DNA from 2 places in the Paenibacillus sp. S02 genome. Region 2 is predicted to be linked to the other one. Evidence: riboswitches for the same ligand, from Rfam matches in the RefSeq annotation. Region 2 holds a riboswitch; the other holds the start of a gene.
What was found. A riboswitch is a leader RNA that binds a small molecule or an ion and turns the genes downstream of it on or off. The one in region 2 is predicted to bind cyclic di-GMP.
Positions count from the first base shown of each region.

Region 1: it holds a riboswitch for cyclic di-GMP, as region 2 does, so the genes downstream of both, KAI36_RS06010 (glycosyl hydrolase) here and KAI36_RS02075 (LPXTG cell wall anchor domain-containing protein) in region 2, are expected to answer to the same signal.

Region 1 covers NZ_CP073682.1:1,384,877-1,394,779, reverse strand. Annotated here, with positions in the region: gene KAI36_RS06015 (PD-(D/E)XK nuclease family protein) at 1-1,262, opposite strand, end outside; gene KAI36_RS06010 (glycosyl hydrolase) at 1,311-2,885, opposite strand; cyclic di-GMP riboswitch class I at 2,899-2,979, opposite strand; gene KAI36_RS06005 (sugar phosphate nucleotidyltransferase) at 3,134-4,510, opposite strand; gene KAI36_RS06000 (UDP-glucose dehydrogenase family protein) at 5,100-6,428, opposite strand; gene KAI36_RS05995 (glycosyltransferase) at 6,434-7,534, opposite strand; gene KAI36_RS05990 (glycosyltransferase family 4 protein) at 7,563-8,711, opposite strand; gene KAI36_RS05985 (glycosyltransferase family 4 protein) at 8,708-9,895, opposite strand; gene KAI36_RS05980 (glycosyltransferase family 2 protein) at 9,882-9,903, opposite strand, start outside.
Region 2 covers NZ_CP073682.1:459,016-468,918, forward strand. Annotated here, with positions in the region: gene KAI36_RS02065 (cupin domain-containing protein) at 315-782, shown strand; gene KAI36_RS02070 (class D sortase) at 873-1,538, opposite strand; gene KAI36_RS02075 (LPXTG cell wall anchor domain-containing protein) at 1,649-5,215, opposite strand; cyclic di-GMP riboswitch class I at 5,441-5,521, opposite strand; gene KAI36_RS02080 (AraC family transcriptional regulator) at 5,572-6,453, opposite strand; gene KAI36_RS02085 (DUF445 domain-containing protein) at 7,047-8,303, shown strand; gene KAI36_RS02090 (TIGR02328 family protein) at 8,337-8,717, shown strand; gene KAI36_RS02095 (NAD(P)H-dependent oxidoreductase) at 8,822-9,496, opposite strand; gene KAI36_RS02100 (winged helix-turn-helix transcriptional regulator) at 9,686-9,903, shown strand, end outside.

The DNA of each region.
Region 1 (9,903 bases), 930 kb from region 2:
TGCGTCGGGTCCCGTTCCCATCCATCTGGGTCACCGCATTTTTGCGTACCTCCGGTTTGATTTTTGCACGCCTTAGTAGAGTACGTTGGCCAGTAGGCCCAGCCCGGTGCTACGGTTTTGAGATGCGGTGCCAATTGCTTGCCTTCTGTATTCAACCACTTGGCCACAGCCAGATTTACCGCCTTGGAGCGATTAAATAATCCAGGTTCGTTATCTACTTCATAATATTGAAGATAAGAACCGTATTTTTTTACATAATCGCGCAACTTTTGCTTGGCCGTCTCTGGTAGAGAACCATCTTTTTGCAGCTTAATATCACCTGTATATAAATACAAAGCAGACGATTGCATATTATACTGCTTTAACGTTTGATAGTAATCATCTACGTCTGTACAGGCCTTGCCCACATTACTGGCACAGGTGACCCTCATGACGTTGCCACTATAAGCAATGCCCAGCCACTTGAGAACGTATGGTAAATGCTTAACTGCACCCTGATCATAATAAAATTCTTTATTGTTCACATTTGTTCCGGTCAGTATATATTTACCGTGTACCGGTTCGGTCGCAGGTGAAGCTAACGTCTCCAAGCTCAAGTCATCCCAAGTCCACCACACATTTTTATCTTCTGCAGAGGAGCAGTATAGGCAGCGCGCTGTCTTTAGCTTGAGTACGTTAACACCGCTTTGCAATTGCTCTTTGGGTATATACAAATCGTAGTTGTTTTTGAAATTATAAGCACTCCCAGTACCAGATACCCCGGCAATCTGAATAATACCGGACAGCTGATGATTTGAAAATACAGCCATTTGCGGGACTGCTTTGCCCGCATCCAAAATCCGAACACGGAATATCATACCATTGGGAGGAATCTGATTCAGCTTATACTGGAGTGTCAGTTCAGGGTTCGTGGACGCATTCAAACCGGGAGGAATATCTCCACTGCTGAGCAATACCGGAACTGTTGTACTTCTCTCTGCTTCCGCAAATGCTGACAATGCGCCTTTAGCAGACGATTCGGTAGAGGCAGCTGCTGCAGAAATATCGATATTTTCCCTACCGACCACACCTTTGAATTCCGCTGAAGAGTCATCCCTCTGACCCAGCTTCCATACTGGACTGGCAGCCGCTACTTTATCCGTCTGCAATTCTGCGCTTCTTGAAGGCGTGTATATAAACCAAGCGATCATCGCTATAGCTACGACCGCTAGTAGTCCAGATAAAACTACTGTATACCTATGGGATAACCATTTTTTTATCATATGATCCACCCTCTCTCCTCAAATTTTTTGACCGGGAAAGAGTATCAATCAAGGAAGAAACAAAGCGTTTCCGGGAATCACCGCTTTCGCTTCATGCTGACTTTCCCACATTAGACGTGCCATCGCGTCGCCTTTTTCATCATAGTATTCCACTTTTAAATCTACCATTTTGCCTGCTTCCAAAGTAATACTACCTTTACGCTCTGTCCAGCTTTGTTTGAACCAGCTGTCAATAACCAACTTGCCGTCTACCCATACACGGATACCATCATCGGATATCGTTGTGAACGTATAGGTCTCGCTATATTGCGGTTTGATTTTACCCGTCCAGCGAACCGAGAACTGATCGGCATTCACCTTTGGATCAGCTGCATTGGCACGCCAGTTATAGTCCAGCTTGCTATCTGTACGGATCAAAGAAGGACTTCCGCTCAAATTCATATTGTTAAAATATTCGCCCTGCAGCCCGTTCACATATACCACATCAGGAACGGAAGGAGGAGTCGGAGCCGGGATAGGCTCACTTTGTCCCTCGTCCGGTAAGGTCGGTACGTCTGTCCCAGGTTGTTCGATTGCTGCCAGCCCATTTTTCACATCATCCCGCGTCAAACTCTTCGAATCATTCATATAATCCTGAATTTGATTTGTTGTGTTATTCTCAGTCAGCATCTTGCCCCAAGTCATGGAATATACCCATTTAGGTTGAGCCTGCAATACCTCAGAACTAGGCATCTCACCGTGCTCCCCAATGGCAATCGGCTTATTCCGTGCCAGCCCGAGCAGACCTTCGTAATGACTTTGCTTAAAATCATTGTTGTAAATGTCTACTGCCAAAATGTCCACTTTGTCATCCCCCGGGTATTTCGGGGTATATGGGACAGTATACGAATTGGGCGCATTCGGACTCCATACCCACAGCAGATTGTTCAATTGATGTGTGTTTGTAAAACGGTCGTACATGATATTCCATAGCTGATTGAAATTAGTTTTGTTTCCCCACCAGAACCAGTCACCATTCATTTCGTGGTAAGGTCTCCACAAAACCGGAACCCCTGCATCACGAAGCTGCTTTAACGATACAGCGACCTTATCCAGATCGGCAATGAGGAGGTTATACTGCGCAGTACCTGGAGTCACGTATTTGTTGAACTCTGCCTGACTTACTTTCGCCTGTACATTGGCCCAAGTCAGTGGCCTACCCGGTAGCGCTTCATGAAAAGTCATCGTCACAATACCACCGGATCTGCTCCAACGGATAGCACTATCGACGACATTTTTACGTTGTGCTGCTTCGGTAGCGTCAGATTGACCAGAGATAGCTCCCATCTCATAGCCGTGTACACCTACATATGCCTGACTGATTTTTTGGACCTTGTTACTTAATTCATCTGGACTTTCCAAATAATCATGCTGACCGGTGACTATTTTTTTCCCTGAGATGTTGAGTAAATAATTGTATAGTTCACGGGCCTGAGTAGAAGCGTCCGAATTAACAGGTTGTAATGAAGCGGCATTCGCTACAGACAGAGAATCAACAAAACCGACGGGCAACAATGAAAAAAGCATAACAACGGGGAGTACACGACGTATCAGTCGATACAGAGGAATAAAATTGAATCTCACTTTCGCTCTTCCTTTCGGTAGCCAGGCTGCCATCCTTGTGGAAGGCCCTTTAGCTTTGCGTACCTGCCTTTCGACAGGGCTGCGTTTATCGTTGGAAGGAGTTTGGATTCCTTCTTACCCTAAGTATCGACTTTTTTTTACCAAAATTTAATAGGTCATGTTCATGAATTTACAGGTTTTCGCCCAATTTCGACAGTTTGGGTTATGAATTTTCATGAATTCGTCTTTTTTCGTTTTCACGAAAATAATTAGGAGATAAATTGGTGACGGGAAATTTCATTCCAATCCATACAAAAGCGGACAATATCCTCTTCAACCAATTCAGAGCCAGTCTGCACCTCAATAAAATCCACATCGGTCACAGCCAAAATGCTATGCTTCGTCCCTTCAGGAATGCGAACTACATCACCAGCCTTCACTTTGTGCAGCTTCTCATTCAAAATAATTTCCGCTTCACCGCTAATAATGGTCCAGATTTCACTTCGTTTGAAATGAAGCTGGTAGCTGATATTTTTGCCTTTCCGTACGCGGATTCGTTTGGTCAATACCTCGTTACCCTCGTCATACTTGACATAATCCACAACCCGATACTGCCCCCAACGACGTTCTTCATACATTGGACGCTGATCGTGAGCCTTGAGCACTTCCTTAATGCGAGGACTTTCTGCCTTATTGGTCACAAGAATGCCATCCGGGCTAGCGGCTACAATCAGATCATTCGTTCCAATGATCGCCACAGGAATGTCTAACTCGTTAATAAGGCTCGTATTGACGCAATCCTCCGTTACTACACCTCTGCCCACTTGTTGATTAGACATTTCTTCTGTGAGTGTATTCCAGGTACCCAAATCCTTCCAAAAACCATCATACGGAAGAACTACGATGTCCTTTTCCTTCTCGACTACTTCATAGTCAAAGCTGATTTTTTCCAGAGATGCGTATTGCTTTTGCATTTCTTCATAATTAAGCGGCAAACCCTTGGATGCCAAGATATCCAGCAAATAACTTAATTTGAATGCAAAAACCCCGCAGTTCCATAGAGCATTGCGTTCAATCAGACGCTCCGCCTGCTCCCGGTCGGGTTTCTCTTGAAAATGGCTCACTTCGCGGTAGCCTGTGCTACCTTGGGTGGCATCGTTTTTCGGAATAATGTAACCATATTTCTCTGAAGGATAGGAAGGGACAACCCCGATTAAAGCAAGCTTGCCTTCACTCTCCTGAAGCGTATGTTCCAGCTGGGCTACGGAAGCGAAGAAAGCATCCTCAACATAAGGATCTACAGGCAATATAGCTATAATTTCATCAGGTGAAACACCAGCAATGGAATATAGATAAGTCGCTGTCAGCGCAATCGCAGGAAAGGTGTCTCTGCGTTCCGGCTCAACAATGATGCGCGTATTCGGCCCGACCTGACTCTGGATCATTTCGACCTGTGCTCTCCCTGTCGCAATAAACGAGGATTCTGATAATCCGTTGTCTCCCAATTGTCTCCATACCCGCTGTACCATGGATTCCGAAGTCCCCTCCGGGCTCTCCAGTACCTTCAAAAATTGTTTGGAACGGGAATCGTTGGACAAAGGCCATAATCTTTTACCGGAACCACCAGACAAAAGTACGAGCTTCATAACTCTCCACTTCCTCTCTATATTGGTTGGATGATCGGATGGGGCAAAGTTGAGTAGCCCGCTACGGGCTGGATTTGATCTTACGATCGCTGTTGGACCGGGATTCACTTGATTATATAAAATCGTATATAGGTTTGAATCCCGATCCAAAGGCGAACGCTCCGCTTCTCCAGCTTCAAATCCATCCCTGCGCTACTCAAAAAATGCATCATATCGATCATACCTTGTGGTGCAAAAGGCACGACCGGACATTATTAAGTCCGGTCAGCCTGTAAAGACGTGTGCGCGGCGTATCCGCCTGGCGCTTTGATCGGAAGGAGCGGCATCAACCGTGCCGCTCCTTCCGATACGCCCTTCCTACTCTCCCCCACCATAAGGTGGGAGTTTAAAAACTGTGACTCTATGCGGGAAAAGCAGCGGAGCGGTCCATTTGAATCTGGAGAAGCGCTAGCGTTCGCCTTTGCAGTGGGATTCTTACCTTGGAATGTTTTTATATAATCCAAAGAATCCCACTGCAACAGCGATCGGAAGATCGAATGGAACGCGCAGCGCCTCCAACCCGCCACAGTCACTTTTTAATCTGTCACGTTTAAACTTCTACCTTATCCCGATTCCACCCACTCATCCGCGGACGACCCACGGAATAGTATTCCAGCCCGGAGCCTTGAATCTGTTCCTCAGCGAATACGTTACGACCGTCGATGAGAACCGGCTTGTGCAGAATGGAGGCCAATTGTACGAGATCGACTTTTTTGAACTCTTCCCAATCGGTCAACAGGCACACAGCGTCGCTACCTTCAGCGGCTTGCTGTGGGGATGAGCACCACACAATATTCGGGTGATCCACGCGCTCCTTGAATTTATCCATCGCAATGGGATCATACAGTTTGACAATAGCGCCTGACTGAATGAGCGTTTCTACGATTTCCAGTGCTGGAGCTTCACGGATGTCATCTGTATTTGGCTTGAAGGCGAGGCCCCAAATACCAATGGACACACCGTTCAGTTGACCCAGCGATTCGCGCAGCTTGGATACAATCATAAAGCGCTGGTCGGTATTCACCTCGACCACCGATTTCAACAACTTAAATTCATAGTCTACATTACCCGCAATTTGGATAAGCGCATTTGTGTCTTTTGGAAAGCAAGACCCACCATACCCGATCCCTGCTTGTAGGAAAGAGGAGCCAATCCGTTTGTCCATCCCCATACCGTCAGCCACACAGGTTACATCGGCGCCAACCTTTTCGCAAATATTAGCGATTTCGTTAATGAACGAAATTTTAGTTGCCAGAAACGCATTGGACGCGTATTTGATCATTTCAGCACTACGGATATCCGTCACATAGATTTTATCCGTGAACACCTGATGCAGAGTGACCATGGTTTCACGCAATCCTGTATTGTCCAAACCAATAATGATGCGATCCGGATGAAGTGTATCATTGATGGCTGAGCCTTCTCTCAGAAACTCCGGCGCGGAGACGATATCGAAAGACAAACTCGTGTGGCGAGCCAATACGTCCTTAATCTTTTCGTTCGTTCCGACAGGTACAGTGCTCTTGGTCATAATAATCTTATACCCGTTCATGGCTTTCCCAACATCAGCGGCCGCCTGTTCAATGTACGACAAATTCGCCTCGCCGTTAGCCAGAGAAGGCGTACCTACCGCCAAAATTACGATATCCGAGCGGCGTACCGCATCGGCCAAATCCGAGGTGAACTCCAAACGGCCGGCTTCCAGATTCAACGCGATCAATTCCTCAATACCCGGTTCATAAATCGGAGATTCCGCCCGGTTCAACATGTCGATTTTGTGCTGCTCCAGATCGACACAAATCACCTCATTACCTTTTTGCGCAAAACACACACCCGAGACGAGCCCAACGTATCCAGTACCGATTACAGCCAGCTTCATTCCGTTCATCCTCCTTTTAGAAAGTTCACATAGGCTTGTTCTACATACTTTTTTAATTGATCCTTGAAGTTATCTTCATCAAATTTGCGGGCATGGGTAATGATATCGTCCACATTCCATGCATGTTGCTCAACCTTTGCGACGGCCTCCAGCACATCCTCTACTTGATGCTTGCGGAAAAATACGCCGTTCACATGAGGAACAATCGTATCCAGCGCTCCCCCGCCCTGAAAAGCGATGACAGGCCGTCCGGCCGCATTCGCCTCCAAAGGCGTAATACCGAAGTCCTCTTCACCCGGAAAAACGAGCGCTCGGCATTCTGCCATCAGCTTGTTAACCTCTTCGTCCTCAAGCCTGCCGAGGAACTCAATGTTCGGGGCAGCCATACCTTCGAGTCGTTTACGATCCGGACCTTCACCCACAATGCGCAGCTTGAGACCGTTACGTTTGAATGCTTCGATCGCGAGATCGATGCGCTTGTAGGACACCAATCGGGATACGATCAGGTAATAGTCACCGATGTTTGTAGCGCGTTTAAAACGGGATGTATTAATAGGTGGGAAAATGACATCCGAATCCCTTTGGTAATAGTGCAAAATTCTTCTTTTAACAACCGAAGAGTTGGCGACAAACTGGTCTACGTTGCGAGAAGTTTTGGCATCCCATGTTTTCAACCGGTTCATGTACAGCTTTAGCATGTTTTTGAGCAGGTTGGATTTGGACTGCCGGGCCATATATGTATCGTAATCCCAGGCAAACCGCATCGGTGTGTGACAATAACAAATGTGAAACGTATGTTTGGGTACCTGGATGCTTTTCATAAATGCGCTGCTGGAGCTTAAAACAATGTCGAAATCCCTGAAATCAAAATCACGGATAGCGATGGGATACAGCGGCAGCACTCCTTTGAAGTTGGCCTTCACTCCTGGGACGTTTTGTAGCCAAGTGGCTCTAATATCCGCATCCTTCAAGTTACGCGACAGGCGGTCGTCGCTGAACACCGTTGTGAAGATAGGAGCCTCCGGATACATATCGTGGAATACCTCTACTACCCTTTCCGCTCCGCCCATTTGGATTAAGTAATCGTGTGCTATCGCTATTTTCATCTGAATCATCCTTTAACGCGAATGTCGGTCAGACTCCTGCCAACAAACCCTTATAGTAATGAACTATATCCTTAACTGTGTTCTCGATGACAAAATGCTTCTTGACCCGCTCCATCCCTCTCTCACCCATCTGCTGACGTTCCTGTGGATGCTCCAACATCCAGCGGATGGCTTCTTCCAGCTTAGCCGGGTCACCCGGTTCAATAAGCAGCCCGGTTTCATGGGGTACCACCGTTTCCTTGGGGCCACCCTCATTGGAAGCAATCACTGGGAGACCCGCAGCCATGCCTTCAATAATGACCTGACCGAATGGTTCTGGTGTAATAGAAGTATGAATCAGCAAATCACAACGCTGCATCAGGCCTTGAATGTCATCGACGTGTCCCAGCAAATTGACGTTAGCCAACCCGTATTCGCGCATCGTGGACTCTAATCGTTGCTTGTATTCCTCTTCTCCGAACAACGCATCTCCAGCCAGCCAGAATTTCACGCGCTGATCCGGTAAAAAGGAGCGTGCCGCTTCCAGTAAAATATGCTGTCCCTTCCATTCCGCCAATCTGCCGACCAATACGACGTTAAACGAGTCATCAGCACGTAAATCCGCAGCCGTGTCACGTGCTGTAATTGCTTTGGCAAAAGCGGAATAAACGACGAGCGTCTTTTTGTCCGGGGGTAACTCCAACGCACTCAGCGTGGACTTGGAATTGGCAATCACTCCGTTGGGCAAAAAGCGGGACATCAGCCGAATCCCTTTGGCTACAATCGGCTTCAGATACGGCGGACCGATGTGGTCACGGATATGCCAGATCAAGGGCAGCTTCGCCGATTTGGCGGCTACTGCACCATACAGTGCAGACTTGAGCGAGTTCGTGTGAACGCACACGACCTTTTCCTCACGCAGCAAGGGCGCAAGTTTTCTACCGTAAGCCAGCAAACGAAAAGCTGCTGCAGGCGCACCTAGATTCACGGCATTTCGTCCCCGATTGCGAATCGAATCGTCCAATGGAATGATGCGCACATCAATATCACGCTGCCGAAGCCGATCTGCCAAATCGCCCTCCTCTGCCAAAATAACGAGCGGGTCGATATGTTCCCCGATATTCGTCAGTATGTTATACAAAGCGACTTCGCCGCCGCTCCATCTTGCCGTATGGTCAATATAAGCTACTCTCATCATTTCGCCGCCGCCTTTCTATCAAGGACCTGTCGGAACACCTCTTCCACCTGCTCCGCTACATGTCCCCATGTATATCTGCTCAGGACATGGTCCCGGCATTCCCTTGCATTCGGTAGAAGTTCACGATGATCCAGCACACGCAGCAACCCTTCAGCAATGGCTTCACTATCCGTTCCCTGAAACAATAGCTCGGGATGGAATCCTCTTAAAATTTCCTTGTTGCCACCCACAGGAGTCGCCAGCACCGGCAGTCCCGAGGCCATCGCCTCCACTGTGATCAGACCGAAACCTTCCAGTGCCTGTGTGGGTACAACGAACAAATTCGATGCTTGATGGTACAATGGAAGTTCCTCATCCGACACATAACCGAGCAGCTTTACATGGTTATGAAGATTGTATTCCTCCACCTTGGAGGCCAATTCCTCCATCAAGGGGCCCTTCCCTCCAATCAGCAACAGATGATCAGGATGACGCTCGGTTACTCGTCTCCATGCTTCCAGTAGCTGTAGCAGTCCCATTCGATTAACAAGACGACGAACGGTTAGCACAATCGTCGCATTTTGCGGCAAATTCAGGCGCTTCCGCACGGCTTCTTGATCCTCTGCTGGGTGGAACCTTTCTACATTCGCCGCACCAGGAATAATATGAATTTTGCTGAGTGGAACTTTATAGTGCTCATGTAAAATATCCCGAAAAGTTTCGCTTAGCACTATAAATTTATCCGCCAGTCCGTAGGCCTTCATTTCAATGGATTTAGCCAACGTCGTTTTTAGAAAATGCTTGATGCCCTGTCCCTCAATCTTCATTTCCTCCGTCCACGGTCCGTGAAAGGTGGTAACTACCGGGATTCCTCTTTTTTTCGCCTCCAGCGCCGGCCCGACACTATAGGGGGCAAAATGGGAATACAATATATCCATCGGTTGCTTGTCAAACAACTCTGCTGCATATTTTTGCATTAGCTCCCGGCGCTTCCAGATGGATTGCTGCTTGCTGCCAATCGTATGAATCCGAATACGGTCGGGCGCTTGCGGCTGCTCGTCACTACAGATTAGAGCATCCAACGTATTGCGCTCTAGCGTAAGCTGCTCACAGATCGATTTGAAATATGTGTTGAGGCCTCCTGGCTGCAAGGACGGCCAGCTAAGCCCCGTTGCCGCAATACGAAATCCGTTATTGTACGACATAGCTGGTT
Region 2 (9,903 bases):
TGGATACATAGCTTAGTAGACGGATTGACATGATCAAGCTCTATTAGAATTTAAAAATTTCTCTCATGATACTATAAGCTTACAATAAAAAACAAGATTTTATGTCACTAAACTTTACGTGTAATGTATTTTGGTGTGTTTTTTGCTAGTAAACTGTTATTTATATGTTGAAAACGAATAAATATCCGTAATTTTATGTTATTAAATTTGACATAAACTATTGATCCTCGACATGCCAAGGGAGAAACGTGACAAAAGCAACGCTATGTTTTACAGTAGGGAAGAAGGAATTTAGGGTAAAGGAAGGTTAGACAATGACGAAAGCTATTTCACCGCTAGTAACGGCATTGGGCATGGAGCCCCATCCAGAAGGCGGCTGGTACAAAGAGATGTGGAAGGCCCATTTCCAAATTCCGAAGCCTGTACTGCCGGATGTGTATTCCGGCCCGCGTTTTGCAGCTTCGTCTACGTATTTCTTGCTGCATCCGGGCGAGTTCTCCGAGTGGCATGTGGTCCATTCTGATGAGCTGTGGTTATATCATAGCGGAAGCCCTGTAGAGTTGAAATTGGGTGGAAGCGGAGAAGAGCCTGGTGAAGAAACTGTGATTATCGTCGGTGCGGATGTGGAGGCAGGACAGCATCCACAAGCACTCGTCCCAGGAGCAGTATGGCAAACGGCACGTCCGCTTGGGGATGAGCCTGTGCTGGTAACCTGTGTGGTTGCACCAGGATTCCACTTTGATGATTTCAAGCTGATTGCCAAGAATCCAACTGAATCATGATGTGAGCATTGGCGGGTGTATTTCTGTAATGAACAGGAATGGCCCGCCTGATTTATGTTTACTCATAGAAATAGGTGCTTTAAAATAGCTTTAGGTGTTTAGTTTGGCCTGAACAATGAGACGATGGGTGGGGTTTATGAGAGGGTCACATGTAATCAGTGTAAGCAGCTTTTGTTTTTTGAAGCTTTTCAGAACAGACACGTCCGTAGGATCAACCACCTTCAGGCTATAAACGCTATATACATATTGGTTACCCCGAGTGTTAACAACAATCTTATCCCCGACCTTCAATTCATTTAGACGATTAAATAAGCGTCCAGAGGTACGGGCTCGATGAGCAGCAATGGCGGCATTCCCCGCTTGTCCCAGCGTCCCCGTTTCCGGCATATGTACAGCCGCGTGTCTCATATTTATCCTCGTTGCGCCTTCCAATACAGGGAGCTTTAAAGCAATACGACTTATACTAATAGTGGCTATGGGAGTTTGTTCATTAGCGCTTACCATGGGAGCAGGGGATGGGGAAGTATTTTGTCGTGCTTCACTAACCGGAACTTCTGTAAGACGAGTGGACAAGCGAGCATAGCTGTCCGTAAGACTGGGAGTCGATAGCGCATCGCCTTTTCCTGATGGTAGCTCGGCTGCTTTTAATAGCTTGCTTTGTTCCCGATCCTCATTCCATTCCATCGCCTTAGGAAGCAAAATAAAAAGTAATCCTAACACAATAAATACGTAGGAAAGTTTACGCAGACTCAGCAATCTCGCCTCCCCTAAGCAATGTACGGATTATACATATTTTTTGAAAAATGCCCCATTCCCGACTCATTCCAATCGGGAATGAGTCGGGAGATCAGGGCAGGTGATCGGTTTTATTTTTTGTTTGTTCGTCTGAATTTCAAAAATACGCCCCACATAACCAACGCTATGCCTGTCAAATAGAACGGAACGGGGCTGCTTTCACCTGTTTGGGGCAATTGATGTACCGCAGGTGTATCCTCCGGCTCTTCAGGTTCTTTTCCCGGAACCTTGAGACGGATCTTAGGTTCGGGATCGTCTTTCGAATCCACCGGAGGAGGATCTTGATGAGGTATAACGGCTGGCGGCTCCGGCTCCGGCGGTATAGGCGCAGGTTCCTCCTGTGGAGGGACTATGTCCTCCGGAGACTTTGGCAATGACGGAGGAACGGTTATAGACGGCGTATCGGGTATTTCCGGATCTTTGTCATGTTTTTTACCTGAGCCTCCGGACGGGGGTGAAGGGTCTGGATGAGTAGGCGTTCCTGGTCCTGAGGGATTCGTGGGGTCTGTTGGAGTTCCCGGGTCTACAGGTGGTTCAGGGTCGTTTTTCTTTTCTTTACGATTGGTGATCACAACCCTCTTTACGCCAGAGCTTTGTCGCAGTGTTGCGTCTATTTTGATCTCGAGCTTGCCCTCGGTGACTTTATAGCCCTCCGGTGCTGCCAATTCTTCCAAGATGTAATCGTCATGAAGCAAGGAGGAAAAGATGATTTTGCCTTCCGCATTGGTGGTCTGAATGAGCGGGGCTCTTTTTTGACCTTTATCATAGAGCGCAAACTGTGCGCCAGGCAGTACCTTGTCAGGCCTATCCTGATCTACCTTGGTCAGCTCAAGACTTTCGGTCACACCTCCGCCAGAACCGGAGCCGGAAGACGTTCGCACGATGATTTCCTGGCTGGTTTCCCGCAGTTCTGTCGTCAAACGATCCCCCTCAAAGGCAACCTTGTTACTCACCTTGGCTTTGTCCTCAGCATGAATGAACGATTGGTATTCAAGTATAAAAGCAGTGGAAATATCCTTGGCAAAAGTAAGTTCAAAAGTTTGATGACCTTGAGCGTCTGTCTTGATATACAGTTTGTAATCTTGGTTTCTAATCAACTCGGTGCCCTTGGTTGTATTTCCGTTGGCAGCGATGATTGTAGAGTACAAATGAAAGGAATCCTCAATTAGGATTTGATTGTTGCTAGGCTGATCTATAATTTTAGTGTTGGATACATGGGACTGTCCTTCATTGATGCGGATGCTCCAGTCGATCTTATTTCCGTTTTGTGTACCGACTTTAGATACATATTCTCCGCCATGAGGTACCGCGACTTGCGCTGCCCATTCGGAGACTGTTTTTTGTCCATCCAGTAGAAGGGCTTGATTGTGAATTTCCTTTTCAATCAGTTCTCCTTCCAATGAAGTTTGAAAGGTAATCCAGTAGGGAGTCTGTATCTTATTTTTGAACTGGATACGCAATTCATTACCATTTTGCTCGGAGGGAGGAATAATGGTGTATTGATCTGCTGGGATTTCAGCCCCCTTTTGTACACCATCCCACCATCCTAGCAAGGTCATATCGTATACTTTTACGGAGGCGGGCAGTAACTTCTGACCTTGCAACAAGGGGTCTCTCACTTCCGCGTGATTCAGAATCTTGCGGTTGTAGTTAGCTTTAATGTCCCAGGTAATGAGCTTGGAGGTCGCATTATAGCTTCCTTGCTTGGCACCGTTTCGTTGTGTCATAAAGTCCGGCCAGATCGGGCACTCCACGTCTTGCGATGATCTTTCTCCGTTTTCAAACTGGTATTCTATAAGGGATTTATTACGAAACTCAGGCTTCGTCGTATCCGTTTTCCAGTCATTATTATAGGTGGTTGAATACTTGATTGTATAAGCCTTCTGAATGGCTTTATGAAAAATGAGCGTAAATCCTTGTTTATAGTCCTGTGATAGCGGAACCAGTTCATAATCCGTGGGCGCACGTAGCTCCGTTGTTCCGTCAACACTTTGAATTTTCAGGGTGTCCGGTAACAAGGCCAAGCCCCCGTTTGGAAACACATCCTGAATGACAATATTTTTCATGGTGTACAAGTCTGTATTGATGGTAATCACCCAAGGTATGATTTTGGTGTTGTAATTGGGTGTGTCATACATTTTAGTCATAACTCCGCTTATGATTTCCGTCGATACGATCTTCTGCGTTCCATCTGAAGTTATGATGTTTATAACTTTTTCATTTTCATAGACACGGCCTCTGGCTTGAGTCTGGTATCGGATGGTATAGGCTGAATCTACGTCGAAGTTGAATTGAAGTTTGAAGCCGTTGCGGTCCGGATAATCAACTGGGACGACAGTATACGCCCACGATGGGAGTTCCTCCAGTGTGTTTCCCTTAAATACTTTCAAAGAACCGGGCAGCAATTCTTGAGTTTTGTTGAAATGATCAATTAAAAGAGCTTTGGCTTCGGGGATTTTTGTCTCGCCGAAGTTATATCTTATGGCCCACGAGAGTGTTTGTGTGGCATGATCATATTTCTCAACCTTTTTGGACAAGAATTCACCACGTTCCACCTGAACAGTAGCGGTAGCAGCAACGTTCTCTATCGCATCTCCTGAAAGCGTCGCTGTGTTGGAAAAACGTGTTTCGTCGCCAATAATACGCGTGGAATATTGAATCTGATAGGCCGTGTTAATGCTATCGTCTTGAAAACGAATCACAAACCCTGTCCCGGCTTGATCTGCTTCAATGGCATATTCACTCGCTTTTACTAGGTCTCGAACAACGGTCGAGCCGTCGATATTGATTTGTAGATGATAGAGCCGGATAGAGTCTCTTCTGAGTTCCAGCCCTGAAGGAATGGGATCGGTAATGAGGGCATGCTTTACGGTGTTTAGCTGTTTGTTCACATCAATGGTCCAGTCGATCTGGTTTGTGCCAGCTATTTTCCCTTGTTTGCTTAGGGTTGGCCCTGACTGGGGTTTTACATTCACGATGACCGTTTGCACCCCGCCTTTGATTGGAATCGCAATGATGATCTCTGTACTGCCTTTCACCGTTTCTTTCGTAAACTCGGTTTTAACTTGTAGTTTGCCGCTGACATTGGAGTGATTCTCTACATATTGGTTAAAGGTCATGATAACCTTGCCCTGACGATCTACTGTGAAGTATCCCACGGTTCCGTCGGTAGTGACTAACGGAGATGAGATATCAGAGTAGATGACAAACTGTTCTGGTAAATGAAAGGTGAAGGTGTCCCCTGACTTATAGGTATTGTCAGGTAGCTCCCATTCATAGCCTAGTTGGATGGCTGATCCGATGTCGAATTGGCTGCCGGGACTATAAACCGCATCAATGACACGCCCTGTTTCGTCGGTCAGGCTCAACTTCGTTAGTATGCTCTGCGGGGCTGCATCATGTTGAGACTTTGAACTGGCTGCTCCTTGAACGAAGGGGACCGTGTTTGAAGGAATCTCCCTAGGGGGTTCAAGGTTTGGGACAACGTATACAGCATCCGTAACGGTATGTGTAGGATCGGATACAGCACTCTGCGGCAGTTCTGGGGCTGGAGCATCTGCGTAAGCCAGCGTTGCGCTGAAAAAGCTTTGGACAATGAGCAATAAGGCAATGATCATTACATTTATTTTTGTTCTCATGCTCCAAGTGATTCTCCTATTCATCGTAATATGGCAATGCTTCGGCGGTTATGTTTTTTTCCTTCCCTCCTCCTAGTTCGAAATTAGTATATTCAGCATGCTAGGCTGACATGACTATCCCAATAGAAAAAAAGCCCTGATCATAGCGATCAGGGCTTTCTTCGAGAGAGGCATAGCAATTTGTGATGGATCTATGTAAAAAAGACATAATAAAAAGCTCGTTCATCTGGTAGCTGGCTGCCATCCGGATAGGAAGGCCCTATAGTTTTGCGTCACTGCCTTTCGACAGTTTTGCCATTAACTTGAATAGCTTGTGCGTCTATCATCTATCAAACTGATTTCATGTAACCTCTCATTTACAACTTGGAACGGTTCCCCCATTTTTTGCGGAAGGAATGAGGTGTTTCTCCTACATGCTCCTTGAATAGGTTAATAAAATGGCTCGTATTGGGAATCCCTACGTACCTTGCGATATCCACAATGGACATGTCACTGGTTTTAAGCCAGCTTTGAGCGGCTGTGATACGGACATTGATGAGATAATCAATCGGAGAGAAACCGATCTGCTTTTTGAAATTTTTAGCCAGATTAAACTTGTTTAATTCAAACATTTCTGCCAGCGAGTCCAGTGTTATTCGCTCACAGTAGGACTGATCCAAATATTGCTGTACCCGGCGTACTTCGCTGAGGGTTTCAGCATTCACATGCGGATGATCATAGGGATGCTGCAAAATGCACGTCAGTATTTCACCAATAAGCCTGGACGTTAGTAGCTCAGCGGAAAGACTTCTGTCAGACTGCCCGCAAATCAGAGCATGGAGCTTATCCAATATAATATACGGGTTATGCATGGAAATGACCGGTTTATTATGCTTGGCAAATTGTTCGTAAAAATTTTCGATCAGGTTGCCATACAGGTACAGGCTGATATACTCCCAGGATTCATGACCGGAGGTGCTGTATTGAACATATTCCTCGCAATTAATAAAGAACAAATCTTGAGGTTTTAAGATATATTTCTTGTCCCGGTACAGTAATTCTCCCTTACCAGACAACGTAAAGACAAGCAAAAAAGAGGCAAGTTCTTTCCTTTCCATCGTAAAAGCAGAAGTTTTTTGGAAGTAGCCTAATTCCTGAATATATAAAAGGGATTGCTTGGCAAAAGCGGAGGGAGTGCGTACAATTACGACCGGATCGCCATTCCAGAAGCCCACGTTGTTTTTTTGGTCTGTTGTCATATTCAATTCCTTTACAAAAAAGCAATTTTATCTAGCATATCTTGGTTTGATTTACCAATATATAATGGCTGATTAAACATGATTTCCTATTTATAAAAGTTTATTTTATCACAACAAATATGTCTATATATCAAATTATGTGTGTGAGCTTTATGGGAGTCTCGCTTTTTATGGATATTTAACTTGATAATCCATAAGAAAAAGTCGAATGCTGTTGAAAGAATCTGGGGTTATCATGGATTCAAATCCTTTCTGAGGTCAAATACCAAAATGGGACTGAAAAAAGGTATCTTATGCCCATTCAACTTTCTTGTTCACTTCTCCTTTCGGTTTAAAAAAAATGGGACTTGGTTCCGTTAAAATGGTTCGTAAGGCTTATTATTGAAAATAAGAGTTTGGGCCCAATACTGTGATTTTGTTCACAAACATGAATGTAAAAAAGAGAGATATATGCATAAAAAATTACGCAAAAAGTGCCCTTGCGCGTTTCATCAAAAGTGCTTTCGACTTTGGAAATGACACGGGCAATGATATGATGGGTAATACAGGTATAGTGCTTTACTTACTCGATAGTCAGTTTGGAGGATTACTGGATGGGAAAACCAAAAAATACGAAAACCGCAGCGGCTTGGTCGCTCGTTATTCTGGGGGCGGGCTTTGCAGCCACATTGCCCTTCCAGCAATATGGCTGGGCTCGTTTATTAGCCGGAGCTTTTGAGGCAGGACTTGTAGGTGGACTGGCAGACTGGTTCGCTGTCACTGCTTTGTTCCGTCATCCGCTAGGCATTCCGATACCACATACAGCGCTGCTTCCTAAAAATAGGGACAAGCTCACGAATGCATTGGTGAGTACCGTGGAAAATAACCTACTAAACAAAGACAGCATTGCGTCTAAAATTGCAGATATTCGTTTGGCCGATTTGGTGCTGGGCGGTGTGGAAAAAGGAATGCGCACGCCGGAGGCAGCGGCATCCATAGATGTTCTTGCCAAGCGTCTCGTCCGGTCGCTCCCGCTCGCGGAATTGGCTCCGGTCATCGTGGCAGAGCTCAAGCGGCAGGTGACTGACTTTGACGCCGGACCGCTGCTGGAGGCGCTTGCTCGTCAAACCAGCGAGAAGGGCTATGATCGCCGCGCACTGGATTACACGCTGGAGCAAGCCGAGTCCTGGCTTTTGCGACCCGAAACGGGTTATACGCTGGGGACCTTAGGGATGCAGGCTGTTAGCGGTTTGCAGGTGAGTGGGCTGATGCAGTTTGCCTTGAACGCATTCCTCGGCTATCTGAACGAAGAGCGTATGGGTGAAATGATTCGTCATTTCCTGCTGGATCAGGTAGCAGAACTGCAAAGAGAAGAGCACCCGCGCCGTCAGGCTGTGCTGGATGGTCTGAGAACACAGGTGACCCGATTGGCGACGAAAGATACGGTTCAGGAAGGGTTGAACGGCTGGAAGGATAGCCTTGTTGAAGCCTGGGAAGGCGATGCGTCAGTGCTGGGCAAAATGGAAGAACTGCGTATACGCTTATTGGACTACATGGAAGACGGAAGCTATGTGCAGACCTATATTTTACCGCTATTGGATCGGATGCTGACTGATTTAAGAGGGAATACCGAGCTGCTGGACAAGATCAATGTGCGAATTGTGGAAGGTATTACTGGACTGGTGGAAGCCAACCATAGTCGAATTGGTAACTTGGTACGCGAAAATGTAGACAAAATGGATAACAAATCCCTGATTGCACTGATGGAGGACAAACTGGGACAGGATTTGCAGTGGATACGTATTAACGGCGCAGTTACAGGCTTCCTGATCGGCATTGTGCTGACAGGTATCCGTATGCTAATCCAATAGACCAGAAAAAGCTACAGATAGGGTTGTGGAAGCATGAGGCTTTGGCATGAACATTTAATCGACAAGTTACCCCGTCCGCAACTGCTGGGGCAACATCGTGAGTGCTGTGCCCTGCGTGGGAATGGATGGGGCAAGCCACACGCCACCGTGAATTATGTGTTCGATAATCACCCCATGCTGCTGGTGCGCTATCATAGGCTCATTATGGACGAAATGAAAAGCAGAGGGTACAATGTTGATCCACTATGGGAACAGCCGTTGTATCGCGGTAAGCAGTGTGAGCCTTGGGAGGCGGAGCTGGGTGAGGAACTGGCAGGCGCGGGTGCATATGTGGAGCATGACGATGAGTATATGAAGGAGTGCCTGGATAACCTGGCTTCCAAGGGTATTTTAATAGAGATTGAAGTGACCTAAAAAAGATGGGCTGCGGTATGTTCATCATTCAGATGAAGTGCCGCAAGCCCGTTTTTTTGATGCTTCAGTGTTCAGTGTTTGGGGGAGAGACTCGGGATATTAGATTACAGAATCCAGCGGGTGACCTTTTCCAGTGGTTGTCTGGATTTTTCCCGCTTGGGTTCATGAGCGCGATAACCGAAGGCAGCAATGACTGAAATATCGAGCAGCCCGTTCTCCAGCAGTCCTTCTTCCTCCAAAATGGCATGCACCTGATCGTAGTTAAAGCCCTCAATTGGACAGGAATCAATACCGATCTGAGCCGCCGCTGTCATCATATTGCCTAAGGCAATGTAGGTTTGCTTGGAAGCCCAGTCAAATAACGTACGTTCGTTTTCCAGTAAGCGTTGATTTTCACCCTGGAAAATCTTATAGCGACCCGGCAGTGAGGCAAAGTCTTCCTCAGACATACCTTTAACCTCTTTATACATATACTCCACGTAAGGAGAATCATAACGAACATCCTTGCGCGCCAAAATCAGGACGACGTGGCTAGCCGCAGGAATCTGCTTTTGACCGCCGCTGGAAACTGCAGCCAGCTTTTCTCTCAATGCCTGATTTTGTACAACTACAAACTGCCATGGTTCAAAACCAACGGAGCTTGGAGAAAGTCGCCCGGTTTCGAGAATGAACTGAAAATCCTCTTCTGGTATGATGCGATTGGGATCGAATTCTTTCGTGGCGTGCCTGAACAGAAAGGCGTCCAGAATTTCTTGTTTTTTAGCTGATGTATTAGACATAAAATGTACTCCTTTTGGTATGGGTTTAGTTGGTACTCTATGGGTTTTCTGCTACTATAATGAGAGCTAATATCGAATATATAGTTATCATATAGAAAGTTTTTGCAGGGAACAAGTACGCACATATTTGTTCCTTGTCATACGTCTGGGGCTATTGGTTTACACATTCTACAGAAAGAAGGGGTATACATGGCACAGGAGATGGAACATGCAGTAAGCGTTAATTTTGGATGTCCGGTAGCGAAAACCGTCGGGGTTATAGGCGGCAAATGGAAGGGAGTCATCTTGTATCATTTGACCACAGGACCGCGGCGCTATAACGAAATTCGACGGACCTTGCCTAATATTACCCAGCGGATGCTAACCTTGCAGTTGCGCGAATTGGAGAAAGATGGCATTGTGCACCG